DNA from 2 places in the Actinomadura fulvescens genome. Region 2 is predicted to be linked to the other one. Evidence: riboswitches for the same ligand, from Rfam matches in the RefSeq annotation. Region 2 holds a riboswitch; the other holds the start of a gene.
What was found. A riboswitch is a leader RNA that binds a small molecule or an ion and turns the genes downstream of it on or off. The one in region 2 is predicted to bind S-adenosylmethionine.
Positions count from the first base shown of each region.

Region 1: linked by a shared signal. The riboswitch ahead of thrC (threonine synthase) and the one ahead of ABD333_RS17790 (aminotransferase class V-fold PLP-dependent enzyme) in region 2 are both predicted to bind S-adenosylmethionine.

Region 1 covers NZ_BAAATD010000008.1:421,832-436,870, reverse strand. The annotation lists gene ABD333_RS29745 (cold-shock protein) at 379-579, opposite strand; gene ABD333_RS29740 (hypothetical protein) at 759-1,382, opposite strand; gene ABD333_RS29735 (MoaD/ThiS family protein) at 1,547-1,825, opposite strand; gene thrC (threonine synthase) at 1,941-3,185, opposite strand; SAM riboswitch class I at 3,202-3,343, opposite strand; gene ABD333_RS29725 (cation diffusion facilitator family transporter) at 3,471-4,457, opposite strand; gene ABD333_RS29720 (alpha,alpha-trehalose-phosphate synthase (UDP-forming)) at 4,570-6,033, shown strand; gene ABD333_RS29715 (sulfotransferase family protein) at 6,035-7,054, opposite strand; gene ABD333_RS29710 (RNA polymerase sigma factor) at 7,202-7,753, opposite strand; gene ABD333_RS29705 (serine/threonine-protein kinase) at 7,765-9,984, shown strand; gene ABD333_RS29700 (DUF4232 domain-containing protein) at 10,015-10,929, shown strand; partial or broken gene ABD333_RS29695 (transposase) at 11,045-11,260, shown strand; gene ABD333_RS29690 (PadR family transcriptional regulator) at 12,086-12,670, shown strand; gene ABD333_RS29685 (hypothetical protein) at 12,712-13,539, opposite strand; gene ABD333_RS29680 (TetR/AcrR family transcriptional regulator) at 13,700-14,281, opposite strand; gene ABD333_RS29675 (aldo/keto reductase) at 14,426-15,039, shown strand, end outside.
Region 2 covers NZ_BAAATD010000004.1:443,954-458,992, reverse strand. The annotation lists gene ABD333_RS17800 (transglycosylase domain-containing protein) at 1-687, shown strand, start outside; gene ABD333_RS17795 (hypothetical protein) at 791-1,210, opposite strand; SAM riboswitch class IV at 1,261-1,376, shown strand; gene ABD333_RS17790 (aminotransferase class V-fold PLP-dependent enzyme) at 1,423-2,751, shown strand; partial or broken gene ABD333_RS47520 (SseB family protein) at 2,954-3,331, shown strand; gene ABD333_RS17785 (SseB family protein) at 4,703-7,573, shown strand; gene ABD333_RS17780 (hypothetical protein) at 7,570-7,938, shown strand; gene ABD333_RS17775 (hypothetical protein) at 8,063-9,079, shown strand; gene ABD333_RS17770 (TrmH family RNA methyltransferase) at 9,117-9,932, opposite strand; gene ABD333_RS17765 (endonuclease/exonuclease/phosphatase family protein) at 9,968-10,987, opposite strand; gene ABD333_RS17760 (hypothetical protein) at 11,805-13,973, shown strand; gene ABD333_RS17755 (RNA polymerase sigma factor) at 14,399-15,039, shown strand, end outside.

The DNA.
Region 1 (15,039 bases), on a different contig from region 2:
GGATCGAGCCGACGCCCGCGACGGACGGCCCCACCTCGGACGGCTTCCATTCCGCCGCCGAGACCAAGGCCTCATCGCCCCGACCCAGACTGTGGGATTGTCACTCTCCACAGGCGAGTGCCAACCGTTTTTTAGCACTCTACCCTGTCGAGTGCAAGCGCCCAACATCCCCGCCGGGGTCAGGCCGATCTACCGCCCCAGAACCTGCCTCACCTGGGGCAAGGCAGTCCAAACCCGGATGAGCCACGCTCTCCTGACAGCCGCTGTAGGTCACGGTCATCCGCCGTTCACGGAACAACCGCGGAACGGACGGCACCTGGTCAGCCACCCGAGGGATCCAGCTCTTCCCCTCGACGCGCGCCCGTGGCGGGCTCGGCTTCAGAGGGCTCGGACAGCGTCCGCCTGCGGGCCTCTGTCGCTCTGGGTTATCTCGAACTCCACTCGCTGACCCTGTTCGAGGCTGCGGTAGCCGTCCATCTGGATCGCCGAGTAGTGAACGAACACATCCCGGTCGCCGTCGACCGCGATGAAGCCGTACCCCTTGTCGGCGTTGAACCACTTCACTGTGCCTTGAGCCATTCCGAAAACCTGCCGCTCGTCCGTGGCCCCCGGCCACGATTGACGCTCCGGGCCCCACCCCTTCTACCGCGGGGCTCGTCGACCAGCGTCCGTGTCTCCATGACCCTCAGGGCCGCGGCGGGGTTCGACCGGCGTGATCGGGGTCGACCTTATAGGCGACCTGATATCGGCGGCAGCCCTTACGACGGAAGTCCTGACGGCCGGTAATGGTCACCATCGGAAGCCCGTACGAGCGGCAGCACTTCCTCTTCCAGACGCCGCGACAAACGGAACCCGTAGCGCCTCTCCAGCCGGTCCCGCGCCCGCACGTACCGGGCCGCGGCCTCCTCAAGCGAACGGGGAACGGCCGCGATGCCGAGGGGCTCAAGGAGATGCCCGCTCATCTTGAGCAGTTCGCCCCGTACCCGGTCGGTCATGCCGCGGCGTCGCTTGCTGACGAGCCACAAGGACCAGTCCCAGAAATGCGCGTCGACGGCGGCGAGCGTGTCGGGGCCGACCCGCCACGGTGGGTTCCAGCTGCGCGGCACATCGGGAAAGATCAGGTCGACCTTGGCGGGCCCGGTGAAGATGAGCAGATAGCTCTCGTAGTCACCGAGCGGATCCCACTGTGCGGCGATCGGGTCGTACGGAGCGACAAGGTCCGGCAGGTCCGCGGCCACGTGACCGAAGTCCTCGGCCGCGACATGGAAGTCCCAGTCCGACAACTCGGTCGCGTGGCCGCGCGCCCGAGATCCGATCAGCTCCACCTCACGCACGCTGGGATGGGCCAGCACGACACCCGCAATGTCCTCCGCTATCCCCATGCGGGCCTCTTACCCGATCTATCAGCACAAAAGCGCTTCGGGTGTGGCCAGGACCGACCCTGGCCAACGGGGAATCCCGAACGCCCGGACGTTCCGGCGCCATGGCACCGGCCTGAGCCGCCAGGTCACCCGCACGACGGGTCACGCCGACGGCCGGTGGACCGTCAGCCGCCCGCCACGGCGGGGATGATGGAGATCTGGGCGCCCTCGGGAGTCGGGGTGTCCAGTCCCTCGGCGAAGCGCACGTCCTCGTCACCCACGTACACGTTGACGAAGCGGCGGATCTTGCCGTTGTCGTCGAGGATGCGGGCGGCGATCCCGGCGTAGGCGGCGTCCAGGTCGGCGACCACGGCACGGAGGGTCTCGCCTTCGGCCTTCACGTCCGCCTCGCCGCCGGTGTAGGTCCGCAGGATCGTCGGAATCCGCACAGAAACCGTGCTCATTCTCAGGAACTCCTCAACAGGTCGATCGGTATCGGGGTGGCTCGCGTCCCGGCGCGGCCCCCTGGGGCCGGAGCCCCGAGGCGGCGGCGCCGGGACGCCATGGCGTGCGGAGCCGTCAGGCGACGCCCGCGGCGCGGAAGGCCTCAAGGGACGGGGCGATGTTGGCGGTCGGCGCGACCACCGGCGCGACCGCGTCCAGGGTCTTCAGGCCGTCGCCGGAGTTGATGATGACGGTCTCCGCGGACGGGTCGAGCGCGCCGCTCTCGGTGAGCTTCTTGAGCGAGCCGACCGTGACGCCGCCCGCGGTCTCGCCGAAGATGCCCTCGGTGCGGGCCAGCAGCCGGATGCCCTCGACGACCTGCTCGTCGGTGACGTCCTCGATCGCGCCGCCGGTGCGCCGGACGATGTCGAGCACGTACGGGCCGTCGGCGGGGTTGCCGATGGCGAGCGACTTGGCGATGGTGTCCGGCTTGACCGGGCGGACGACGTCGTGCCCGGCCTTGAACGCGGCGGCCACCGGATCGCAGCCGGTGGCCTGCGCGCCGAAGACCTTGTACGGCTTGTCCTCGACGAGGCCGAGCGCGATGAACTCCTGGAACGCCTTGTCGATCTTGGTGAGCTGGGAGCCGGACGCGATGGGGACGACGATCTGGTCGGGCAGCCGCCAGCCGAGCTGCTCGGCGATCTCGTAGCCCAGCGTCTTGGAGCCCTCGGCGTAGTAGGGCCGCACGTTGACGTTGACGAACGCCCAGTCCTCCTGCTCGCCGGCGATCTCGGAGGCGAGTCGGTTGACGTCGTCGTAGTTGCCGTCGACCGTCACGAACGTGCCGCCGTAGACCGCGGTCGTGATGATCTTTTGCGACTCCAGGTTGGAGGGCACGAAGACGGCGCTGCGGATGCCCGCCCGCGCGGCGGCCGCGGCCACCGCGTTCGCCAGGTTGCCGGTGGACGGGCAGGCCAGCACCTTGAAGCCCAGCTCACGGGCGGCGGCGAGCGCCACCGCGACGACACGGTCCTTGAACGAGTGGGTGGGGTTGCCGCTGTCGTCCTTGACCCACAGCCGTTGCAGCCCGAGCGACTCGGCCAGCTGGTCGGCGCGCACCAGGCGGGTCAGGCCGGGCTCGGTGTTGGGCGTCTCCACGACGTTCTCCGGAACGGGCAGCAGCCCCCGGTAACGCCAGATGTTGCGCGGACCGGCCTCGATCGAGGCGCGGGTCACCGCACCGAACTCGTACTTGATCTCAAGAGGACCGAAACACTCTTCGCACGCGTAGTGCGGACCGAGATCCCGGGTGTTGCCGCATTCGCGGCACACGAGAGCGGTAGCGGGTCCGAGGTTGGTGGCAGGCGTAAGTGCCATGAGAGCGAGGCCTTTCTCCCCATCTTCCCTGTGCCGCCTTGGTCACAGGCCGGAGTTGGCACCATCTCCCGGCCGGCCTCGCAGGATCGCGAGCGCGCACAAGCCGAGTGGTTGCCGGGGCTTCGCAGGGCCGGTCCCTCCACCCCTCTGGATGAGCGTTATTCAGTTGTGGTTTCGAGCTTCGTGCGTGACTTTACCTGATTCGGCCGGATGCCAGACAGCCGGGTCTCACGGGATGAGACATTACCCGTGCATCATCCACCTCACCCTCCCCGGCAGGAGACGTCAACCTTTCCGGATCGGATCGGGCGCCTGCTCGACCGGGTCGGGACCCGGCGTGGGACGTCGCGGCCCTGACTCCTCCTGTGTGGGGTCGAGGAAGACGTGGCGGACGATCGGCAGCCGGTCCCGGAGACGCCCGTCGATCTCCCCGGCGATGTCCTCGGCCTCGTCGGCGCTGATGTCGTCCGAGAAGTGCACCTTGGCCGCCACCAGCAGGTCGTCCGGGCCGAAGTGCATGGTCAGCAGCTCGCTGATGCCGTCCACACCGGGCGTCGAGTTGATCTCGTCGCGGATGGCGCGCTGGTCGGCCGGGTCCGCGGCCTGGCCGATGAGCAGGGACCGGCTGTCGCGGCCCAGGGTGAACGCGACCACGACCAGCAGCAGCCCGATCAGGATCGAGGCGAGGCCGTCCCAGAACGACGAGCCGGTGAGCTCCCGCAGGGTCAGGCCGGCGGCGGCCAGCGCGAGCCCGACCATCGCCGCCGAGTCCTCGAACAGCGCCGCCTTGAAGGTGATGTCGGGCGTGTGCCGTACGTGCTCCATGAGATCCCGGTCGCTGTCGCGGACCTCCCGCCGCGCCTGCGTGTAGGCGCGGATCCAGGAGCCGCCTTCGAGCACCGCCGCCAGCCCGAGCACCGCGAACGCGAGCCAGACCTGCTCGCCGCCGTGCCCGCGGCCGGTGATCGTCAGAATCCCCTCGAAGATCGAGTAACCCGCCCCCGCCACGAAGATCCCGAACGCGGCGAGCAGCGACCAGAAATAGCGCTCGTTCCCGTATCCGAAGGGATGCCGCCGGTCCGGCGGACGCGCGCTGCGCCGCAGCGAGGTCAGCAGGAAGAGCTCGTTGAGGGTGTCGCCGACCGAGTGCGCCCCTTCCGCCAGCATCGCCGCCGAACCCGCGAGGGTCCCCGCGATCAGCTTGGTGACGGCCAGGATGAGGTTCGCCGCTCCCGCGACGAGCACCGTCTTCTTCGTCTCGGCCCTGCTCATTCGCACCGCTTACCCGCAAACGCCTCCAAGATGCCGCACAACGGGCCAGATGGCGTTCAGGTTCACCTGGGTCACTTTGATATGGCTGGGCACCAACTGAGACCCTTCCGGTATGAGCCAAGTGCTGGTGGCGTCAAACCGTGGGCCGGTCTCGTTCTCCCTATCCGACGACGGCACGCTGAGCATGCGCCGCGGCGGTGGCGGTCTCGTCTCCGGACTGGCCGCGGTGACCGGTGGCCCGGGACGGCCCGCGCGAGAGCCCGCGGCCGATGTGCTGTGGGTGTGCGCGGCGCTCGGCGAGGCCGACCGTAGGGCCGCGCGGCAGGCGCCGGACGGGCGTCTGGACGAGGCGGGGCACGACACGGGTGGCGCGGCCGTACGGATGCTCGACATCCCCGCGGCGACCTTCCATCGTGCTTACAACGCCGTGGCCAACTCGACACTGTGGTTCGTCCACCACCTGCTGTACGACACCCCGAGCGCACCGCACTTCGACGCTCGTTCGCGGCGGGACTGGCAGTCGTACGAGGCGTACAACGCCGCGTTCGCCGACGCGCTGGCCCGTGACGCCGCCCAGGGCGCGAAGGCCGCGATCCAGGACTACCACCTGTCGCTGGCCCCGCGGATGCTGCGTGACCGCCGTCCCGACCTGAAGATCGTGCACTTCTCGCACACGCCGTGGGCACCGCCGGAGTACTACCGGCTGCTGCCCGACGACATCGGCGCGCAGGTCCTGGACGGCATCCTCGGCGCCGATCACGCCGGCTTCCTGACCGAACGCTGGGCCCTGGCGTTCCTCGACTGCTGCGAGCGGTTCCTGCCCGGCGCACGCGTCGACCGCGCCGCCCGCACCGTCACCAGGGCCGGGCGTGTCACTCACATCGGCGTCCACGGCCTCGGCATCGACGGCGAATCGCTGCGCCGGCGGGCCGCCGAGCCCGACGTCACGGCGCGCGCCGAGGCACTGCGCGAGCAGGTCGGCGACCGGAGGCTCATCGTGCGGGTCGACCGGACCGAACTCTCCAAGAACATCGTCCGCGGCCTCGCCGCGTACCGCGAGATGCTCACCAACCATCCCGAGTGGCGCGGCCGCGTGGTGCACCTGGCCTTCGCCTACCCGTCCCGCCACGATCTGCCCGAGTACCGCGAGTACACGGCGGCGGTGCAGCGGATGGCGGGGCAGATCGTCGACGAGTTCGGAACGCCCGACTGGGATCCGCTGATCCTGCAGGTGAACGACGACTTCCCGCGCTCGCTCGCGGCCTACGGGCTGGCCGACGTGCTCGTGGTCAATCCGATCCGCGACGGCATGAACCTCGTCGCCAAGGAGGGCCCCGTGCTGTCGGAACGGGGCTCGGCGCTGGTGCTGTCCCGCGAGGCCGGCGCGGCCTCGGAGCTCGCCGAGCACGCCCTGATCGTCAATCCGTACGACGTGTCGCAGACCGCCGAGGCCCTGCACCAGGCGCTCCTGATGCCGCAGGACGAGCGTGCCGAACGTTGCTCCCGGCTCGCGGCCATCGCCACCTCGCTGACCCCGCAGCAGTGGTTCGCCGACCAGCTGGCCGCGCTCGACTGACTCAGGCCGGTGCGGGTGACCGGGTCGAGAGCCTGCACTCCACCGGGCCGGGTTCGTACCGCCGTTGCCAGCGGTCGCGCAGATCGCACTTCCGCTGCGCCACCCGCCGGTGCGCGGCCGTCTTGGCGAACCGCGCGAGCAGGGCCGGGCCGGGACGCGGCGCACCGCTGAGCTCGTAGCCGTACTCGGTCAGGCGTTCCCCCAGCACAGCCTCGGCCAGGCCGATCTCGGCCGGTTCAAGGCGCGTGGCCCACGAACCCACCCGGCCCGCCGTGACGGCGGTCTGTGTCAGGTTGTGCCATTTCTTCTGCGGTGGAACGGTCAGCCGGGCGATGTCCTGGGGCTGCGTCATGTCAGGATCGAAGTCCTCGCCCAGGAACGTGCAGAGGCGGGACAGTTCGTCGGCAGGGTCGGCCACAAGCCGCTCGTACTGCAGTTCGTAGTAGGAGTCGGGTCCCAGCTTCGCCGCGTACCGCCGCCCGTAGTCGATCGCCTCGCGCCAAGCGGAGATGGCGTGGTGGACGTCGAGCTTGTACCAGGGCATCTCCTTGAGCGAGGCGACGCAGTCCCGGCCGTCCCGTACGAGGTGCACGAACTGGGCGTCCGGCCACATCCGCATGAGCGTGGGCACATGCTTGAAGTAGCTGGGCCGCTTGTCACCCCAGCGCGGCTTGCCGAACTTCCTGGCGTACGCGCGGAACACGATGCCCAGCGCCGAGCCCATCGTCGGCGGACCCGCCACGATCTCCTCGACGACCTGCGCGGCGTCGAGCCCGAGATCCCGGAACTTGGTCTCCTTGCGGCCGGTGATCCACTCCGCCAGCGCGCGTCTGTTGTCGCTGTCGCGGAGGTCACCGAAGTCACACCGGGCCGTGTACGCGGGGAGCAGGAAACGCGTCTCGGCCGGGATCGCGATCCGCTGATGCGAGTGCAGCATCAACTGCAGCAGTGTCGTCCCGGACCGAGGGCATCCGATGACGAAGATGGGCCGGTCGGCTTGGAAGGCCATGTCTGAGGACATGCAGGGAATGCTCGCCGACCCGCCCAGACGACACCTCGCGCCTAGCTGCACGCTTGCCGAGGCATTACCAATGCTTGACGACCCCCGAACGCCCCCATACCAACCCATGTACGAGGGGCCGGATGCTCCCCGGTTAGGGGCGTCGCGTCAGGTGTAGGACTCGCCGAGCGTCTGGCGGACCTGCTTACGGGCCTCATGGATACGCGATTTGACCGTACCGAGGGGCAGCTTGAGCTGCTCGGCGATCTCCGCGTACTCCAGCTGTGACACGTCGCGCAGGACAAGGGCCTGGATGAGGTCCGGCTTGCGGGCCTCCAGGTCTTCCATCGCGTCGAGGATGTCGACCCGCGATCCGGCGATGACGCTGGTACGGCGCGGGTCGGGGCGCTGCTGGGGCAGCTCGCCCGCCTGCTCCACCGAACGCCGCTTCAGCGACCGGTAGGTCGAGCGCGCCGAGTTGGCCACCACCACATGGAGCCAGGTGCTGAACCTGGACCGCCCTTCGAACCGGTGGATGTTGCGAGCCACCTGCAGGAGCGCGTCCTGGCAGGCCTCCTCCGCGTCCTGCCGGCAGGGCAGAAAACGTGAGCTGTGTCTCAGTACATCCGGTTCGATCGAACGCAGAAGTTCGTTGAGGGCCGCCTGATCCCCCTGTGCCGCCTTGACGGCCAGCTCTTCGGTCCGCTCATCGAATGCCATCGCCGCGCCTCATGCTCGTTCGCACACACACCCCGTTTGTTGGGCATGATACGGGAGTGTCCTTCCCCCCTACTGTCGGCCGTTACCGAATCGATCGCGTCCTGGGATCCGGGGCGTTCGCCTCAGTGTGGCTGGGGCACGACGACGCACTGGATGCCCACGTCGCGATTAAGGTGCTGTCCGGAAGCCTCATCGACGACCTCGACGTGCGCAATCGTTTCCTGGAGGAGGCGCGCATCCTGCGCCGCGCCGACTCCGAACGGCTCGTTCGCGTCCACGACATCGGTGAGCTGCCGGACGGACGCCCCTACTTCGTGATGTCGTACGCCGACCGGGGCACGCTCGCCGACCGGATGAGGGAACGGCCACTTCCGGTCTTCGAGGCCGTTGTCCTCGCCGAGGAAATCGCGTACGGGGTCGAAGTGATCAACGCCCTCGGCGTGATCCACCGCGATCTCAAGCCCTCCAACGTGCTGTTCCAGTCCACCCGGGACGGCGGTGAGAAGCTCCTGATCGCCGACCTGGGCCTGGCCAAGGCCCTCGCCCACGCCTCCGGCGCGTTCACCCTGCCGGTGGGCACGCCCGGCTACATGTCGCCCGAGCAGGCGCGGTTCGGCGGCGGGCTGGACGTGCGGGCCGACGTCTACGGGCTCGGCGCGCTCACCTACCACATGCTCACGGGCCGCCCTCCGGGGCCCGCCCCGGTGAAGGTTCCGCCCAGCGCGCTCCGCGAGGGCATGCCGCCCGGTTTCGATCAGGTGATCTTGCGGGCGCTGGAGGTCGAACGCGAGAAGCGGTGGCCGACCGCCGAAGCCTTCGCCGAAGCCCTCTCGACTCTCCGGCCGACCATGCCGCCCGGAACGCAGGCCCCTATGTACGCGGCCGAAACCCCCGATCTGGACTCCACCGTTCAGGATCAGTACGTGGGTCCCCAGCAGCCCGCGGGGCCCGCCGAGTCCAAGCGCCAAGTGGCCGGACCTGGCCAGGCGCCTCAGCCCGGCCATACTCCCAGCGTTCCTCACCCCGGGCATGCGCCTGGCGGTCCACGGCCGGCCGCCGCCCAGCAGCCCGGGCAGTACGGCCCTCCCGGCGGCCACGGCCACCCGGCTGCGCATCAGCGCGGCGGCGGTTTCGCGGTGGAACCGGAGCCGCCCACGCGCGAGGACCGAACGGCGTCCGACGACATCCGGACGTCCGAAATGCAGCTCCCGAGCGACCGGCCCGGACCCCGCGAAGGCGCCGACGACGAGAAGACGATCGTGGACCAGCCCGGCCAGATGCGGCCTCCGGGTCCGCAGTATGGCCCTGGAGGGCTTCCTGGGTCGCCCGATGACGACCGCACAGTGGCGGTTCCGATACCTGCCGCCTACCAGGCACCACCTGGCCCGGGCCCGCAGCAGCAGCCTGCCGACGAGGACAAAACGACCGTCCTTCCGACTCAGCAGCCCCCGTACGGCGGCGGAGGCCCACAGCACGGTCAGGGCCCGTTGCCCACAGGTTTCCAGCCGCCCCAACCCGGCCCCGGCCAGCAGCCGCGAACGGAAGGCGGCGGCCCCCTGGGAAGGCTCAAGCGCGCAGGCCGAACCGGCGGCGCCCAGCCCGGAGGCGACGGCCGCAAAAACAAGCTCCTGACGCCGATGATCATCGCCGCCGTGGTCCTGTCCATCGCACTGATCGGCGGCCTTCTGCTGGGCACGCTCTTCAACGACGGCGGCGGGAAGAAGTCGCCCAAGCCGTCTCCCCTCCCACAGGACTTCGTGCAGGTCGCCGACTCCACCGGCAAGATCAAGCTGGCGGTGCCCAACGCCTGGCCGCTCCAGTCGGCCGAGAAGACCTGGAGCACCTCGATCGCCGCGCTGACCGACCCGAAGGCGCGGCCGGTCCTGCGCGCGACACCGAACGCCGCCGCGTTCAAGGGCGACGGCCAGAGCCCGGGCGTCTTCGTGGGCCTGACCACCGACCTGGCCGCCGGAAAGCTCCCGCCCCCGGGTCTCATCGGCCACGCGCAGTGCACGAAGGGGGCCCGGGAGGACTACGTCTCCCCCGACAAGGCGCTCACGGGCACGATCATCCGCTTCACCGCCTGCAAGATCGGCACTCCGTCCGTCACCGAGGTCGGTCTGCGGGACAAGAACGGCACGTTCGGCGCCTGGGTCCGCATCAAGGAAACGGACAACCGCAACCTCACCAGGACTATCCTGGACAGCCTCAAGCTGACCGCCCCCGAATGACCGGTCGCACATCGCCATGAAGAGGCTCGTTTGTACATCGGCGTCAAACCGCCGCGCGTCGCCGCGGTCCTGCTCCTGCCGCTGGCCTTGACCGCCTGCGGTGGAGAGACCGCGGCCGCGCCGTCCGTGCGCCCGACGACCTCCGCGACACCGCTCGACCAGTCGACATGCCCTGACACGGGCGTCGCGCTGTGGGTCGGTGAGGTCTCCGCGGCCATGGGCCTGAGGTCGATGAGCGTAGAGCTCTACAACTGCGGTGAACGTGACCACGTACTCAAGGGCTATCCGCAGATCCGGCTCCTCGGCGCCGACCGCGAACCGATCAAGGTGGCGGTCGGCCACGGGTCGTCGTCCGTGGCGACGGTCGACTCCTACGACCGCCCGCCGCGCAGGGTGACGTTGAAGCCGGGCCAGGTGGCCTCGGCCGGAATCCTGTGGCGCAACCTGGTGACCGAAGATCCACAGCGTGCCGTCACCGCCGAGTACCTGGAGATCGCGCCGCTGCCGGGCCGACCGGCCGACCGCCTCCCCGGCGTCGGAATCGACCTGGGCACCACCCGCAAGGTGGGCGTCGGGCCGTGGGAGAAGGTCCGCCAGGCGGGCACCAGCGGCCCCCGTCCTGGGACCGGCCAGGTCCCGGGCGAGCGCGTCCCCCTGAAGCCGGCCGAACGTCTCGTCGGCGAGCTGGCCGCCAGAAAGATCTACCCCGCCCTCGAACGTCTCCGCACCCAGGGCGGCTTCACCGCAGATTCGGTGCGAGCGGCACTCCTGGGCCTGGGCTTCTCAGCCGACACCACCAGTGCACAGTCCGTCGGATCGTCACAGGCCGTGACCTTCGCGGCATACCCGGGGCGAAACGCCTGCGTGTCTGGCATGCTCCAGACCACCCGCCTGACAACGAAGGTCGAGGGCGTACGAGCGGAAGGCGGATGCGCCAACACCTGAGGTAGCACCCGCATGCGCCCTAACCTCGCATGCGCGCCCGCACACACACCAATGCACGCCGCACACCTCGGATGCGCGTCCGCACACCAATGTGCGCCGCACATCTCGCCTGCGCCACAAAGAAATCCGGCGCCGCACCGACGTCGTCGGCATCTTCCCCGACCGTCCTGCCATCATGCGCCTCGTCGGCGCGGTACTGATGGAACAGACAGACGAATGGACCGAGGCCCGCCGCTACATGGGCCCAGAAATCCTCACCAAATCCCGCCTCCACATCGTTCCCGGCGAGTCGCAACACCAAAGCCAGCAACCAGCAGCACTGACCGCTTAACCTGCACAAACAGGATCACGCGGAGGCCGATTCATACACCACCCCGCTGGACGTGACCAAAGCCGCGCATCTCCCCTGCGCGCCGCACATCTTCCATGCACGCCCGCAGACACCTATACACGCGCACACCTCGCATGCACGCCACGCACTTCCGCTGCGCGCCCGCACACCCCGCACCCACATGCACGCCCTACATCCCGCCTGCACGCACACGCATGCAGGCCGCACATCTCGGATGCGCGCCCGCACACACCACTGCACGCCACACATCTCTCCTACGCGTCTGCACACCAATCCGCGTCGCACATCTGCCCTGCGCGCCTGCGCACCAATGCACGCCCCACATCTGCCCTACGCACCCGCACATCCGCACCCACATGCGCTCCGTACATCTCGCCTGCACCGCAAACACAATGCAGGCTGCATATCTCGGCCGCGCGCCCGCAACCAATGCGCACCACACACCTTGCATACGCGCCCGCACACACCGCATGCACGCCGCGCATCTCCCCTGCGTGCCGCACATCTTCGATGCACGCCCGCAGACACCCAATGCACGCACGCCTCGCATGTACGCCGCACACCGCATGTGGGCATGGCTACACGGATGTGAGCCTGTCTGCACCGCATGTAGTCGCCGCATATCCGCGTGCGGCGTTCTGGTTGTAGCTGTGCGCATCACCGGTTGAGGTCACCCACGCCAGGGCATGGCACGTTTAATTCAACGCATGATGTTATAAGTCTGGCCGACTAGTAGTTGCATCGCGACTGGTTTCCGATATATCGTTAATGCATCGCAACCGATCACTAACGAAGGAGACAGCGATGCATACCCGACACGGACGATTTACCAATCCCGATGAGCGCCCGCGGCGCGGCGATTCGTTCGGACCCTGGGGACAGGGCTTCGGCGGACCCGGATTCGGCCCTGGCCGGCACGGCGGCGGACGCGGACGTGGGCGGCGCACCCGGCGCGGCAACGTGCGGACGGCGCTGCTCGCCCTGCTGGCCGAGCGGCCGATGCACGGATACGAGATGATCCAGGAGCTGGACGGCCGAACCGGCGGGGTCTGGCGCCCCAGCCCCGGCTCGGTCTATCCGACGCTCCAGCTGCTGGAGGACGAGGGCCTGGTCACCAGCGAGGAGCAGGGCGGCAAGCGCCTGTTCTCGCTGACCGACACCGGGCGCGAGGAGGCCTCCCAGCAGACCGTCGCCCCATGGGACGAGGTCACCGAGGCCGCGGGCGAGAACGCGCTGCGCGGTCGCGAGGCCATCGGGCAGTTCATGGGCGCGCTGCACCAGGTCATGAACGTCGGCAGCGAGAGCCAGAAGGCACGGGCATTGGACGTCGTCAACGACGCCCGCCGCCGCCTCTACGGAATCCTCGCCGATGACCCCGCGGCCGAGTGACCGCGCCCAGGCCGCACCGTGATCCGATCACGGTGCGGCCTTCAGCCGGGGAACGGAGCCGGCTGGGCGTACTGTCCGGAGACGAAACGCTTCTGCCAGATGTAGAGCCGCAGATCGTTCCGCTTGAGGCGCTTGTCGACGGGCACCTCGACCATCGCGCGGACGAGGTAGGACGAGCGGGGCGGCATGTACTTGTCGCCGCCGTCACCCGCCTCCAGCTCGCCACCGGCGATGCGGCGCATGACCTCGCTCTGCGTCGGCGGAGTGCACATGCTCTCGGGCACGCCCGCCTGCCACATGCACCGGCCACGGGCCTGCCTGGCGATGAGGGCGCGCTTCACGAACACGTCGCCGGGAGGGTCGAACAGGACCTTCTGGTCCGACGGGTTGCTCAACACGTAGTCGATGTAGGCGACCGCCGACCCCGAGGGCAGCGGCGACGACTGCACGATCGGCTCGCCGCCGGCGCTGACTCCCCCGGTCACGGCCGCGACGCGGTACCGGGCGCCGTCGGCCGCGATGATGGTGACCGGCTTTCCGCTCCTCGGCGCGGGCCCCTGAGCCTCGGCCTGTGAGGCCGGCGGGGAGTCACCGGCTCCCTCTTGGTCCCCGGACCCGATCGCGACCAGCACCCCGCCCGTGACCATCGCCACCACCCCCGTGACGACCGAGGCCACGACGACGACCGTGCGCCGTCCCGCCCGCCTGCGCCGTTCCGCCCGCGCACGGCTCCGGGCGGTCCGCGTACCGAGCCGCACCTCGACGCCGCTCGGCTCGCGCACGCCGATCGGCCCGGTCGTGACGCCGTCCTGCTGGTGGAACGGCTCCTGGCCGCCCTCGCCGGGTCTTCGCGGTGTTCCTGGCTGCATGTCCAACGCTCCCCGTCCCCCTGTGTTCACCGAGATGCCGCCCATAGTTTGGCGCAGTTGGACGCGCCATCAACGCGTGACCCCCGAATAACACAAAAGACGCTAATCAGTCAGGCCCCTGTTGTCACTTATGGACACAGGCAAAACCCACCTGGGATCGTCAGCGCAGTCCCGCGACGAGGAGCCCGACCAGCCTGCGCGCGTCGTAGCGGGTGTCACTGTCCGCCCCGATGCAGAGGTTTCCGACGCCGCGCATGAGTTCGTAGGCGTCGATGTCAGAACGGATCTCACCGGCGGCCGCGGCGGCGTCGAGCAGCCGGGCGCACACGGGCACGAGGCGGTCGAGGAAGTAGGCGTGCAGCGTCTCGAAGCCGGCGCTGTCGGAGCGCAGTACGGCGGCGAGTCCGTGCTTGGTGACCAGGAAGTCGACGAAGCGGTCGATCCAGTGCCCGAGCGCGGCGTAGGGGGTCGGGCCGGCCTCCAGGAGGGCCGGACCTGCCTCGGCGCAGGCCTCCACCTGGTGCCGGTAGACGGCGATGATGAGATCCGCCCGGGTCGGGAAGTGGCGGTAGATCGTGGCCGTCCCGACGCCGGCCTTGGCCGCGATGTCGCGCACCGGCGCTTCGACGCCGGACGCGACGAAGATCGCGGCGGCCGCGTCGAGCAGGGTGTCCTCGTTGCGCCGGGCGTCCGCCCGCTTGGGCCGGGCTTCTTGCCCCGGGCGCCGGTCGTTGTCGTGCACCGCGTCGTTCCCTCCGCCGCCGAACTTGCTAAACGGGACAGTGTTCCGTATCGTTCAAACGGGACGCCGTTCCGCTTAATCATGATGTCAGAGCGGTGGGCGGACGGCCAAGTCACGCTTCACCCCTAACGGAGGAAAACGGTTATGCGATACCGCACGTTGGGCCGCACAGGTGTGCAGGTCAGCTCCCTGTCACTCGGCGCGATGAACTTCGGCAAGATCGGAGGCACCACGCAGGACGAGGTCACCGCCATCGTCGACGCCGCTCTGGAGGGCGGGATCAACGTCATCGACACCGCCGACATGTACAGCGGCGGCGAGTCGGAGGAGCTGGTCGGCAAGGCCATCGCCGGCCGCCGCGACGACCTCGTGCTGGCCACGAAGGCGAACATGCCGATGGGCGAGGAGCGCAATCATCAGGGCAGTTCGCGCCGCTGGCTGGTCACCGCGCTGGACGACAGCCTGCGTCGCCTCGGTGTCGACCACGTGGATCTCTACCAGATCCACCGGTGGGACCCGACCACCAGCGATGAGGAGACGCTGTCGGCCCTGACCGATCTGCAGCGCGCGGGGAAGATCCGGTACTTCGGCTCCTCGACCTTCCCCGCGTACCGCATCGTGCAGGCGCAGTGGGCCTCCCGCGAGCACCACCTGGGCCGTTACGTCACCGAACAGCCCAGCTACTCGATCTTGCAGCGCGGGATCGAGGCCCACGTGCTGCCCGTCACCGAGGAGTACGGGCTCGGTGTGCTGGTGTG
Region 2 (15,039 bases):
GTCTACTCGACGTTCGCCTCGGAGGGCGTCTTCCGGCAGCCCTACACCGTGAAGACGGTGACCGACGTCGACGGCGACGAGAGGGACTTCACCGAGAAGGGCAAGCGGGCGTTCAGCGAACAGGTCGCCCGGGACGCCACGTACGCGATGGGCAAGGCCGTGCAGAGCGGTACCGGTACGGCCGCGCAACTGCCGGACGGGCGCGACGTGGCGGGAAAGACCGGCACGACGAACGGCGGCCGGGCGATCTGGTTCAACGGGTTCATCCCGCAGATGGCGACGTCGGTGGCGATGTTCCGCAGCGACAACAAACGGCTGTCGATCCCGGGATACGCGGTGTACGGCGGTCAGCTGCCAGCGCAGATCTGGAATTCGTACATGACCAAGGCGGTGGCCATCAAGAACTTCGAAAGCAAGGAGTTCGGCAACCCGTCGATCTTCACCGGAGGCTACGAGGGCACGCCGAGGGGCCGTTCGACCGACACGCCCTCCGGCACGCCGTCGGACAGGCCGTCGCGGCCCTCGCTGAGGCCTGACCCGGACGGCTCGAAGACGCCGAAACCGCCGAGCGGCCGCCCGAGCCCCCCGAACCCCCGGCCGTCCGACTCGGGCGGTCCCGATGATCCCGGCAACCCGGACGACCCGGGTGACGGCGGCGACCCGCAACGCCCGAACGGCGGCCGTTAGCCGATGACCGTTCGACGGAAATGACAAGGGAAAGGGAGACCTGGCCGCGGCCGGTCTCCCTTTTTCCTGTCTGACCGAACGTTCTCGGCGCCGACGGCGAACGTCAGGAACAGGCGTTGCCGATTCGTTCCGGCGTGCCGGACATGGCGGCGTTGAGTTGTGCGGCGTCACCCGTTCCGACACTTGCGGCGGCGGTACGGAGCCGGGCCGATTCGTCGGTGAGCGCCTTCTTCAGCTCTTTCTTCTCGGCCTTTTTGGCGAGCCCGTCGATCCGGCCCGCGAGTTGTTCGGTCGCCTGTTTCCAGGGGGCCGGATCCGCGGCGGAGGCGCTCCTCACCTGGTCGATGTACTGCTGGTAGGCCTGCTTGGTATCGGTGCAGATCGCGCCCGTGTTGCCGTCGCCGCCGACCAGCCCGCACGCACCCAAGCCCAAGACCAGAGCCCCGCCGACAATCCCACGCCGCGCCACACGCCCCACGGTTCCTGTCCGGTCGGCGCCCGCCGACTGTGCCCCGTTTCGCATCGCACCCTCCCACTTGATCCCCGCCGGTATCCGCCTATACTTCCGCACTAGGTCATGAGCGCCAGCGTGAAGCCCCGGCTTGCTGGCCGGCAACCCTTCGTCCGCGATGGGGTGCCCCGGGTGAGGACCTGGCCGAACGCAACACCGTGTTCGGCAAGCGCGGGCCCCCGGTAGCCACCTTGAGGGTCCCTGGATCCTGAAAGGTCGCACCCATGCACGCCGCAACCCTCACCCACTCCCCCAGCGCCACTGCCGCCGTTCCGGCCGCGCGTACCGTCACCTCCGCGCCGCTCCGGGTCATCGGCACGGGAGCGCAGGTTCCCCTGAACGACGGTCGCACCACCGGCTACGCCAACCTCGACTATGCCGCGAGTGCCCCGTGTCTGGAGGCGGTGCACGAGGCCATCACTCGCGCACTGCCTTACTACAGCAGCGTCCACCGCGGCGCCGGGTACGCCTCACAGGTCACCACCGAGGCGTACGAGAAGGCACGCGAGACCGTGCGCTCGTTCCTCGGCGCGTGGGAACGGGACGCCGTCGTCTTCACCCGCAACACCACCGACGCGATGAATCTGCTCGCCCACGCCGTCCCGTCGGGCACCACCGTCATCGTCTTCGAGACCGAGCACCACGCCACCCTGCTGCCGTGGAAGCGCGCCGTACGGCTTCCCGCGCCCGCCAGTCCGCTTGAGGCGGTCTCCGCCGCCGACCGCGCGCTGGCCGAGGCTCCGGCGGGCCCGCGGCTGCTGGTCGTCACGGCGGCCTCGAACGTGACCGGCGAGCTGTGGCCGATCGCCGAGCTGGCGAACGTGGCGCGGCGGCACGGCGCACGGATCGCCGTCGACGCCGCCCAGCTCGTGCCGCACCGCCCGCTCGACATGAAGACCCTGGGTCTCGACTACGTGGCGTTCTCCGGGCACAAGTTGTACGCGCCGTTCGGCGCGGGGGTGCTCGCGGGCCGGGCCGACTGGCTGCGCGCCGCCGAGCCGTACCTCAAGGGTGGCGGCGCGAGTGCCGCTGTCCGCGACGGCGGCGAGACCACGCGGTGGTCGGCCGATCCTGAGCAGCGCCACGAGGCGGGCACCCCCAACGTGCTCGGCGTCATCGCACTGGCCGCGGCCTGCGAGGCCCTCGCCACCACCGGCTGGGACGTGCTGAAGGCGGACGAGGAACGGCTCCTGACCCGGCTCCGGAACGGACTCGCCGCGATCCCCGGTGTGCGCGAACTCACTCTGTGGGGTGACCGTGGCGAGAGGGTTGGAATCGTGTCCTTCGTCGTGGACGGCTGGAACGCACGCGACGTGGCGCTTACGCTGTCCGGGGACTACGGCATCGGCGTCCGGGACGGGAAGTTCTGCGCCCACCCGTTCGTCCACCACCTGCTGGGGGCCCCCGAGGCGCCACTGGAGGACGGTGCGGGCGGCTGCGGGAGCGGGCAGACCTCGGCCGTGCGGGCGAGCTTCGGTATCGGCACGACCGTGGAACACGTCGACCGGCTGCTGGACGCCCTCGCCCGGATCGCCGGGAGGCCGCGCGGCTGACGGCCGACACGCGCGCCGAAGCCCCTGGCCGGAGACCAGGTCGCCGGGCGGCCTAACCTCAGCCGGACGGCCCGGTCTCGACCGGCGACCGGCCGATAGGACGATTTGGTCCTGTTCGCCCATGTAGCGTAGTCAGGTCCGTGACTCGCCCGCCGGGGCCCGTACAGCGGGCTCGCAGGCAGGCGGGGACAGGGGCGGCGGGATGAGAGAGCGCGGCACAGAACAGGGGGTGGCGACCGTGGCCGACGCGTGGCGACCCACGTCGGAGCTCGAGCGCCGGCTGCACGAGGCGGTGCGAACCGGCAGCCAGGAGACGTATTTCCGGCTGCTCGCCGAGAGCGAGCTGGTGATCCCCGTACCACCGGACCTGATCGACGACGTGCTCGCCAACGAGGCCCAGCCGACGTGGCCGACCCAGGAGGAGGACGGGCGCGTCCACGTGCTCGCCTACACCTCGGCGGCCGCCATGCGCGCCTGCCTCGGACCGGCGTACCAGCACTTCCTCCGGCTGAGGTTCACCGACCTGGCCGAGTCCTGGCCCGACCCCCGCTGGTGGCTCGCGGTCGACGCCGCGGCCCACGGCGCCTCGCTGCCCGTACCCCTGCCGATCGAGGGCAGGCTGCCCGCGTGGTTCATCAAGCAGCTCGGCGAAGGCGACACCAAACCACCCCAGGCCGGTCGCACACCCACGCACACCCCGCGGCAACCGTCACCCGACACAACGGTCACCGACCTCTCCCCAGTCAGCACCCCCGCGCCCGAAACGCCACCCTCCCGAGGCGCCCACGCCAAACCCACACCCCCCGTCACAGACACACCCGGCGGCGGCACACCCGCGCCCGGCACTGGTACGCCCGTCCCTGGCGTGCCCGCCGGTGGCACACCCGACCAGGCCCCGCTCGGCAGTGGCACGCCCATCCCGGGCGCTGATGCGTCTATCCCTGCCGTAGCAGCGCCTGGGACGCCCACCTCTGGCACACCTGATCACGGCACACCCGGGGGTGGCACACCCATCCTGGGCACACCCAGCCCTGGCACGTCCAGCGCCGGCACGCCTATCCCGGGCACACCTGGCGCGGCCACGCCCACTCCCGGCACACCCGAGCACGGCACACCTGGGGTTGGCACGCCCATGCCAGGCACAGCCGGAAGTGGCGCACACGTCCCTGGCACACCCGAGCACGGCACCCCCGGCACACCCATCCCCGGCGCACCTGGCGCTGGCGCACCTGGGCCGGGCACAGGCGCCCCTGGCACGCCCACCGCTGATGGCGCAGGAGTGCCTGGGACGCCGACCTCCGGCACACCTGGTACCGGCACGCCCGTCCCAGGAACGCCCGGCGCGGCCACGCCCGCCCCCGGCACACCCGAGCCCGGCACACCCGAGCCCGGCACACTTGCGGGTGGCACACCCATCCCGGGCGCATCCAGCACTGGCACGCCCAGCGCTGGCACACCTATCCCAGGCACACCTGGGGCGGGCGCACCTGGCACACGTGGCCACGGCACGCCTGCGGGTGGCACGCCCATGCCAGGCACAGCCGGAAGTGGCGCACACGTCCCTGGCACACCCGCACACGGCACCCCCGGCACACCCCTCCCCGGCGCACCTGGCGCTGGCGCACCTGGGCCGGGCACAGGCATCCCTGGCACGCTCGCCGCTGACGCGACCCCTGGCACGTCCGGCCCTGGCACAGCAGCGACTGGGACGCCCACCTCCGGCACACCTGGCGTCGGCACGCCCATCCCGGATATGCCTGCGTCCACCCCGGACGTGGCAGTCCCAGGCGCGTCTGCTTCCGATACGCCCGGCCCAACTGCACCTCCTGGTGGTAAGCACAGCGCACCTGCAGCCGGGCCCGGTGATGGCTTGCAAGGTGCGGGCGGAACGAACGTTCCGGGAGAAGCCCAGGGCGACCACGTTGTGCCGGGTGGTGCAGGGTCGGACGCTTTGGTCGCTCCGGCAGCGGGCGCGGCAAACCACGTCGGCGGCCCCTCGCCCGACGAGACCTTGGTCGACACTCCCGCGGTGACCGACGACGGGCCTTGGGAAGAGCTGCGAGATCAGCACAAGGACCTACCGCGCCAGGACCGCCGCGCCGAGTTCCGGCCCGCGAACGAGGTGGAGAAGGACCTGCTTCGCGCGGCCGCGCAGAACGACCACGATCTCTTTCTGCAGACGCTGGCGGACGCCGACGTGCTGCTCCCCGTTCCGGAGGAGATGGACTACACGCTGCGACCGGGGCGGCCCGGTTTCCCGTGGCAGGCGGGTGACATCGACGGCGTCATGTTCGTGCCGATGTTCACGTCCCCCGAACGCCTCGTCGAGGCCGCCGCGGCCGTGGGAACCGGCTCCGACTCGATCAAGCTGCCGTTCACCGTGGCCATGCGCTACTGGCCGGACGCGCGGTGGGCCCTGGCGATCAACTCCGGCTCGCCGGCGGGCGGCACGATCCACGCCGAGCAGCTGCCGGGCCTGGCCAAGTGGGCGGACGAACGCGCGGCACGGCGTCTCGCGGAACGTTTCGAGCCGCAGAACGACGTGGAGCAGCGGCTCTTCGAGGCCGCTCTGCACCGCGACACCGACACCTTCTTCAAGATCTTGCTGGGTGCGCAGGTCCTGGTACCCGCCGAAGCGGACACGCCCTGGGGCATCTCACCCGATGACCAGGAGTTCCCGTGGCGGCCCGTGCCGGTCCACGGCCACATCTCGATCCAGGTGTTCACCTCGCTCAAGTGGATGAACGAGGCGATCGGGTCGTCCCGCTTCGTGATGCCGAGCCTGCTCGAGATGGTGGCCGCCTGGCCGGACGCCGAGTGGACGCTGGTCATCAATCCCGGCACGCCGATCGACGCCACCATGCCCGGCGAACAGGTCCGCGCTCTCAGCGGACCGCCCCGTACGGCGTCCAACGACCAGCCCGCCGAGGCGAAGCCCACTGCGGCCCAGCCCTCGCCTCTCCGTCCGGAAGGTGGCGCGCAGCCCGCGAACGATCCCTCGGGACGTCGCGCAGGCGCACAGCCAAACGACATCGCTGCGCAACCCCAAGGCGCACAGCCGGGCGCACCTGCACAGCCAGGCGACATCCCGGCACCACCCGCAGACGCGCAGGGCAATGAACTCCCCGCGCGGCCATCAGGCACACAGCCAGGGCATGGTGCATCCGGTCAGCCGGGTGACATCCCGGCCGCAGACGGGCCGGGCAACGAACTCCCCGCGCGGCCGTTGGGCGCGCAGCCAGGCGATGTCACAGGGCAGGGTGCGCCGGGGCAGCTAGGCGACCTTCCGGCAGCACCTGTAGACGCGCAAGGCAACGAACTTCCGGCGCGGCCATCAGACGCGCAGGCGGGCGACGTTGCAGGGCAGGGTGCGCCAGGGCAGCCGGGCGACCTTCCGGCAGCACCTGTAGACGCGCAAGGCAACGAACTCCCCGCGCGGCCATTGGGCGCACAGCCAGGCGACGTCTCGGGGCAGGGTGTGCCGGGGCAGCCGGGCGACATCCCAGCCGCAGACGTGCCGGGCAACGAACTTCCGGCGCGGCCATTGGGCACGCCAGCGGGCGAGGTTTCGGCAGTACCTGTAGACGCGCAGGGCAATCAACTCCCCGCGCCGTCCCCGGGTGTGCAGGCGCACGGTGTGGCGGGGCAGCCGGGTGATGTTCCGGCGTCAGGCGGGCAGGGCAACGAGTTCGGCGCGCAGCCGGACGGTGGCGCCGGGGCTGCCTCGGCTCGGGCGGTCGAGGAGGCCGGTAGGGAGTTCGAGCCGGGTAACCGGATTGACCAGGAGCTTTACGAGGCCGCGCTTGCCGGTGACTCCGACGCGTTCCTGCGCGTTCTGCTGGCCGCCAATGTGCTCGTGCCGATTCCGCAGGACGCGGCGCTGGAGGTGACGCCGATCCAGCAGGAGTTCCGCTGGGAGGCGGCGCTGCGCGAGCCGTCGGCGGTGCAGGTCTTCACGTCGCTCGTACGGCTGCGGGAGGTGTTGCCGGAGTCGCGGTTCGTGTACGCGGACTTCCGGGAGCTGATCGGGTCCTGGCCGCGCGACGACTGGGCCATGCTGCTCAACCCGGGCACCCGGATCGGCGCGTCGCTGCGCGGTGACCAGGTCCATGCGTTGAGCGAGTGGGCGGTACGGGTCGGGCTCGTTCAGGCTCGGTCCGAGGTGCCGGTGCCGCCCGTTCCGCGGCGTGAGCCGGCGCCGGAGCCGCCGCAGGCGCTGCGTGACCCGGAGCCCGAGGTCCCGGCGCAGCCCTACCGCACGCGTCCGCCGGTGCCGACTCCGGAGGCGGACCTCTCCTCGCAGCCGACGGTCATGCAGAAGGTCGTCCCCCACGCGCACGTCGGCTGGTACCTGGAGCAGGGCTACGACCGCGTGGGCGGCTTCGTCCACCCGACCTCGGACGTCGCCGACCTCCAGACGCCTGTCCAGTTGTACGAGGCGCTGGGGCTGCTCTACGAGGACTCCCCGTTCGACCTGAACGACGACGGCGTCTACGTGATCCGGTGGCCCGCGTACTGCGGCGAGCTTTACCGGATCCCGTTCGGCGGGCAGACCGAGGAGGACCTGGAGGCCTGGGGCGACGCGGGCTGGGTGATCGAACGGCCGCCGTTCCAGGGCAGCGGGTTCGCGCCGGGGAGCGCGGGGTCCATCCGCGAGTACAAGGTGGACAGCGTTCGGCTTCCCTATGGGGCAGAGATGTATTACCTCGGGACAGACCGGTCGGAGCGCTTCGTGGCGATGTACGACCCGGACCGGCTCGCGTGGCTGCGTCCTCAAGAGGAGACCGCGGGCGGTACGGGACGTTCGGAGGCCGCACAGTGATCCGTGACGGCTATGTCGCCCGCTGGCTGGGCCGGGAGTTCGAGGCGGCGCCGGGTGCCGACGGCGACATCCGGTTGTACGCGGAGCAGCCGACCGACGGGTTCGAGGAGATACGGGCTGGCCGCTACCGCCGGATCGTGCCCGCCCACGAGGTGGAGGAGCTCCGCTACATCCGTACCACCTGCTCTTGGAACGGCGAACGTTTCCTCATCGTCGGCGAACACGAGGGCTGGCTAAGGGTCGAGTACGCGGACGGACGCGCACCCGTGGCGGCCCGGCTGGGCCTGGACCGCGTCGACCACGGGGTTTGGCAGACGTGGGCGCCACGTGCCGAGATCGAGGATCTCCGTGAAGAATTCATCTGATCGAAATTCCCCGGGCATGGGGTTGATTGATCATTAGATCCGTGTTCGCATGGCTTCGGTGGCGATCCCCGGAGCCCTGGGAGCCGCGGACGGTCAACGATGACACGACGGAGGTGCGGGGGCTGTGCTCTCCCGATCGGCAGGGAAACCGATCTTCGTAGGACTCGGCACGGCCGCGCTGGTCGCGGCGGGCGGGATACCTGCGTGGGCGGAGACCCCGTCGCCGGCCACCTCCACATCGGCGTCCCCCTCACCGTCCGATCCCGGGGCGGCGAAACCCGCGCTTTCGGTCGACATCACTCCCGGCCAGGTCCGGACGAAACCCGGTGCCCGCGTCAGACTGGTCACGCTCGTCGAGGCCAGGAACGCCGCCGCGGCGGACGTCAAGGTCGTGGGCATCAAGGCCACCAGTTCCCGCGCCGGCGTCAAACCCACGGTGACCGGTGAGTGCCCGCGCCCGTTCACCGGTCCGCGCTGCGCGTTCGGAGCCATCGACAAGGGCGACGACAGGTCTCTCGTCTCCTACGTCACGCTCCCCAACAAGCTCGACAAGACCACGACGGTGACGTTCACCGTCACGGTGAGCGGCAAGGGCATCGACGAGACCCCCGGCACGGCCAGGCTCACGTACGTCGCGGAGCCCAAGATCAAGCCGAAGCCGAAGCCGAAGCCCTCTCCCGAGCTGACCCCGGACTCCGGCGAAGGGCCGTCCGACGGCAAGAGCGGGAAGGGCGACTCCGGCTCAGGCAGCAGCGGTGGCTCGGGCAACAGCGGCTCCGGCGGCAGCAACAACACCCCCTATGTGCCGCCGCGTCCGAACGGCACGTTCAACCCGAGCGGCACCCAGAGCCCGCAGGTGGCCCTCCCGACAATCCCGCAGCCGTCGCCCTCGGTCGCCCCGTCCCCGGCCGCTCCGGGTCCCAACAGCCGCCTGCGCGGCAACGAACGCCCGGTCGCCCAAGACCTCACGTTCGAACGCATGGCCAGTACGCAGGTGGCCTGGCTGGCCGCGCTGATGGTCGCGTTCTCTGTGCTGCTGACCCAGCTCCGCCTGGGCCGCCGCCGCAACGGCCCGGCCACCGCGCCGATCCGTCCCAAGGGCACTCACCGCCGCCCGCGCCACGGCGTCTTCGGCAAGTAACCCGCACAACGCCCACGGCGGCGAACGGGGCGCGCGGTCACGCTCGAAGGAGGGCGTGGCACGCGATGGCGCCGGCGGCCACGACGTTGAGCGAGTCGACGCCGTTCGCCATGGCGGCGGCGCTCATCGGGATGCAGACCGCCTCGTCCGCCTCGTCCAGCCAGCGGGAGGACAACCCGTCGCCCTCGGAGCCGAGCATGAGCGCGACGCGTTCGCTCATCGCGACCTTGTCCAGCGGTACGGCCGCCTGGTCGGGGGTGAGCGCCAGCAGCCGGAAACCGGCGGTACGGAGGGCGCCGAGGCCGTCATGCCAGTTGGCCATGCGGGCGTACGGGATCGCGAAGACCGCGCCCATCGAGACCTTGATCGAACGCCGGTAGAGCGGGTCCGCGCAGCGGGGCGAGAGCACCACGGCGTCGATCCCCAGCGCGGCCGCGCACCGGAAGAGCGACCCGACGTTGGCGTGGTCGACCAGGTCTTCGAGGATGAGGATGCGGCTCGTAGGCGCGATGACGTCCTCGACGGGCGGAAGCGGGAGGCGTTCGAGGGACGCCAGGGCGCCGCGGTGGACCTGGAAGCCCGCCACGGCCTCGACGGTCGCCTCGTCCGCGACGTACACCGGTGCGTCCAGGCCGTTGAGCAGGTCGGCCAGCGGCTCCACCCAGCGTTCGCTCATCAGGAAGGCGCGAACGGGGAACCCGGTGCCGACGGCCCGGCGGATCACCTTCTCGCCCTCGGCGATGAACAGCCCGTGCTCGGCCTCCAGGCTCTTGCGCAGGTTCATGTCGCGGAGCCGCACGAAGTCGGCGAGCCGCGGGTCGGCGGAGTCGGAGACAGGGACGAGTCGGGCCATCCCCCAATTGTGCCGAGCACGGCGGGCTCGGCCGGTCAGGGGAGGCGGAGTTCGGCGAAGACGGCCCGGTGGTCGCTGCCCGGCAGGTCGTGGACTTCGACCTTGTTCACGGCGCAGCGGCGGTCGGCCAGGATGTGGTCGATCGTGATGCGGGGGCCGGGCTCGGTGGTGCCCCAGGTCGGTATCAGTCCGGCGCCTGCTCGGTCGGCGGCGTCGGCATAGCCGCGGTCGATGAGGCCACGGAAGTTGGCGTGGTCGAGGGTGGCGTTGAAGTCGCCCGCAAGAATCCGTACGGGCTGGTCAGCGGCACCGGCCGACGCGACGTTCTCGGGGCGGGCGTCGGGAAGGGCCGCGAGGTCGCGCTTCCAGGCGCGGAACGCCCCGGAGGAGATCGGCGGTACGGGGTGGACGGCGGTCACCTCGATGCGGCGTCCGCCGGACAGGGTGATCTCGGCCTGCGGCATCGCCATCTGCGTGCGGGGAAGGGAGGGCAACACGCGCAAGGGGTAGCGGGAGTAAAGGCCAGATCCGGCCGCGCAGCATCGGGTATCCAGTGCCTTGTGCGGCAGCAGCGCCGCCAGTCCGGCCCGTTCGTACCGCTCTACCGCCTCGGGCTCCAGTTCCTGCAGGCTGAGGACGTCCGCCCGGGTGCTGCGGACGAGTTCGACGAGGCGGGCCGGGTCGGCCCGGCCGAAGAGCAGGTTGGCGGTGAGGACTCTGACGACGGGGCCTTCGGCGTTCGGCTGATCGCCGCCGAGCGCGCGCGGCACCACGGCGCCCAGCAGGAGCATCGCGACCGCACCGGCCACGGCGGCGGCCCGCCACCTGCGCAGAAGCAGGGCCACGATGATCGGGACGGGAACGGCGGCGGCGACGTACGGCGTGAGCGCGAGCAGCGGCGCCGCGGGCGCCTGGACGACGGGAAGCCGATCACCGCCGGCCAGCCTGACCAGGGCCCAGATGCCCCAGGCGCCCACGACGAGCCAGGCCGTTACGGTACGCCGGCGTCTCGGTCTGCTGCTGGGCTCGGCCCCCGGCTCAGCGCTCTCCCCCACGTGTACCTCGCTCCCCTGGCGGCGGCCGCGATGGCCCCGCATCCCCTAGATCTACTGACGTTCGGCGGCTTCACCGAGTTGCCGCGCCGCCCGGTGGCGCTCCGGCCGCGGGCGGTGAGAGGGAGGTGCAAAGCATGAGTTATCAAGACGTACGCTCATGACCTGCGTCATTATCAGATTTGAGCTCTTTGTAACCTCCGGGTCGTACTACTACAGTGCCGGGGAACATCGACGGGTTTCTGGTGAATCGAGGACTGCCGTGAGCGGACGTCATCGCAACGACTTCCCCGAGGGGACGCCGGGTGACGGTGGGTTCGACCCCTCCAGGCCGGTCTTCGGCCCGGCCAACGACGGGTCCTCCGACTGGTTCGGCTCCGGCGAAGGCCAGCCCGGCGCGGGCCCCGGCGCGGCGCCGGGTGACCTCGGTACGCCAGGTGACCCCCTCGGAGCGCCCGTCGTCGACGGCCCGGGTGCTGGTCCTGGGGCTACGAGCCCATACGGCGGCTTGGGCACACCGGGCGGGCCTGGCGCGCCTGGCGGCGGGTCGGGTGCGCATGGTGCTTTCGGCGCCAGCGGCGGTGCCTCGGGCGCGTACGGTACGTCCGGCGGATCGGGCTCGCACGTGGCTCCTGGTGCTTCGACAGGTCAGCACGGAATCCCTTTCGGGACGGGCCAGCACGGGATCCCTGGAGCGTCGGGCCAGCACGGAGTCCCCGGCGGGACGGGCCAGCACGGGATCCCTGGAGCATCCGGCCAGCACGGCACGCCCGGCGGGACCGGCCCGCAAGGTATGCCCGGCGTTTCGGAAGGTCACGGCGTGGCAGGCGGATCGGGTTCGCACGGCGCCGCGCGCGCTTCGGGCAGTTCAGAAACACCTGAATGGTTCACTCCTCGTCCGCCGGAAGAGCCCGGCTATGGCGCGGGAGGCTTCGCGGGGGCTTCGGACGCCGGCGGCTACGGGCTGGGGCGGCCTGGTTCTTCGGCGGCGAGCCCATACGGCCCGGAGTCGGCTTCCAGTTCTCCCGAAGGCGGTATCCCAGGCGGTGCGGGCGGTGCGAGCACCGGCGGCCCGTCCGGCCTTGGCGGCTCGTACGGGGAGTACGACTCGATCAGCCGCTCTGACGAACGTCCGACCGGCTTCTTCGGTGGCCGCGCGGGTGGTTCCGGCGATTCGGGCGGCTATGGCGGGGGCGGCCCGGGCGGCGGTTCCGGCGGCTCGGGGGGTTACGGCAGCGGCGAGTACGGGCGGCGGCGCAAGAAGCGCAGCGCGACCGCGCTGATCGGCCCGATGGCCGGTGCGGTCGGCCTGGCCCTGCTGCTCGGCGTCGGCGTGTACGCGTTCGCCGAGAGCGGTGGCGGCTGCGGTGAAGGCGACGCGCTCAACCTGGACGTCGCGGCCTCGCCGGACATCGCGCCCGCCGTTCTCAAGGCGGCCGAACGCTTCAACGGCGCCCGGCACAAGGTCGGCGGCAAGTGCGTCACGGCCAAGGTCGCCAAGACCGAGTCGGCCTCCGCGGCGACGCTGCTGTCCGGCCAGGGCGTCGCGACCGGCACCAACAAGCGCCCGGACGCGTGGATCCCCGACTCGTCGCTGTGGACGTCGCTCGTGCGGGCCACGGCCAAGGGCCGCCAGAACCTCGAGACCACCAAGACCTCGGTGGCGTCGAGCCCGCTCGTCGTCGGGCTCCCCCGTACCCTCGCGGCCCAGCTCAAGCAGCAGGGTGTCACCGCGACGCCGTCCTGGGACAACCTGCTCAAGGCGGCCGGCGGCGTCACGGGCGGCGGCGTGACCAAGAACCAGATGATCCCGGCGAACGCGATCAAGCTGCTCGTGCCCGAACCGTCGCGCAACTCGGCCGGGATGGCCGGGCTCGTCGTCACCAACACGCTGCTGACGAACGACCCGAACCAGAACGAGATCTTCACGAGCATCGTGCGCACGGTCCGCGAGAGCACCGTGCCGAGCGTGAACGCGCAGTTCACGCAGTTCCGGAAGGGCCGTACGGCCAAGCAGCCGGTCGCGTTGTCGTCCGAGCAGGCGCTCTACAGCTTCAACAAGCGCGGCCCCGCCGAGCCCGCCGTGGCCCTGTACCCGATCGAGGGCACGCTCTCGATGGACTACCCGTTCACGGTCACCTCCGCCGACGGCGACAAGCAGAAGGCCGCGCGCCTGCTCGAACAGTCGATGAACACCGACACCACCCGCGCCGACGTCCGGCAGCTGGGCTTCCGTACGCCCGACGGCAAGGCGCCGGGCGACTTCGGCGAGGACACGGGCGTCAGCCCGGCACGCCCGCGCCAGCTGCCGCCGCCCAAGGACGCCGACGTCCAGAAGATCATGCAGGCGTGGTCGCGGCTGTCGCTGGGCCTGCGCATCCTGACCCTGATCGACGTCTCCGGCACGATGGCCGAGGAGATGGGTCCGGGTGTGACCCGGCTCCAGGCCACCGCGAAGACGGCGCAGGGCGGCCTCAGCATGATGTCCGACGACACCGAGCTGGGCGTCTGGTCGTTCTCGACGAAGCTCGTGGGCAACCAGGACTGGAAGCCCATGGTCGAGACCGGCCCGCTCGGCGAGCGCATCGGCTCGGTGAAGCGGCGCGATCTGATCCTGTCGTCGCTGAGCGCGGTGCAGCCCAAGGTCACCGGTGACACGGGCCTCTTCGAGACGCTCGTCGCCGCGTACAAGGAGATGAGCCGCACCTACAAGCCGGAGTTCGGCAACTCGATCCTGCTGCTGACCGACGGCAAGGGCAACGACGACCCGGGCGGCCCCACGTTCAAGCAGACCATGAAGCGCCTGCGCGGCATGATGGACCCGAACAAGCCCATCCAGGTCAACATGATCGGCATCGGCGGCAACGTCGACACCAGCGAGATGGAGCCGATCGCCGAGCTCACCCACGGCAGCGTCCAGGTGGCCAAGAACCCCCAGGAGATCGCCAAGATCTTCCTGCGGATGCTCTCCCGCCGCATCACCCAGTAGCACCGCCGGGAGATCTAGCGCCGCGGCGCCGCGGGCCGGGAGCAACCGGATGGGGCGGGAGTACGCGGAGTGACGAAGACGTGCGGCGGGTGACACGCGAGGGATCCGCGGCAAATCGGGGAGATTTAATCGAAAACCGTGTCAACCGGTCGCCGGGGTCGCTCGTCAATCTAGGTGGAGGCCCGACGGGGAGCGGGGCCGTCGGGCCTCCTTGACATCCCCCCTGACCCGTGGCGGGGGTGGATCAGCCCATCAGGGGCGGCTCCCAAGGCGGCCCCAGCGGGGACGGTCCGATCGAAGGGCGGTCCCTCCAGGGGCGGCCCTACCCAGGGCCGGAGACACGACAGTTTTCTGGAGCACGGCACCTCTGCGGCGCGGCCTCACCGGCCGCGTCGGCCGACGTCTCAGCACGCGGGAGGACCCACGTGTCCGCTTGGCCCACGCTCGACCGGCAGGACGACCAGCGCCTGGCATCGTCTCTGGCCGCCGGTGACTCCGACGCGCTGGCGTACATCGTCGATCGCTATTCGGCCCGCCTCTACGACTACTGCCACGCGCTCCTGCGCGACCAGGAGTCGGCGGCGGGGGCGCTGCACGACGCGTTCATCGCCGCGTACGCGCACATCGGCCTGCTCCGCGAGCCGGAGCGTTTCCGCAGCTGGCTGTACGCGCTGATCCGGAACGAGTGCATGCGGCGCCTGCAGGACCCGGACCGTCCCACCGAACGCGTGGAGGCGCCTGAGGTCGAGGACGTCTTCCTGGACGCCGACGAACGTGCCATGCGCATGGAGACCCGGCAACTCGTCCACAGCGCCCTGTCGGGACTGCGCGGCCGTGAACGCGAGGCGCTCGACCTGCTCCTGCGGCACGACCTGGACGCGGCAGAGATCGGCGGCGTGCTGGGCGTCAACGCCCAGGAGGCGACCGACCTCGTCGGCGAGGCCCGGCGGCGCCTGGACGACGCGCTCGCGGCCGCGCTGATCGCCCGCAGCGGCCGGGACGAGTGCCCGAGCGTCGCGGCTCTCGTGTACGACGGGGAGTGGCCGCTCGCCCCGGCCGTGAGCCG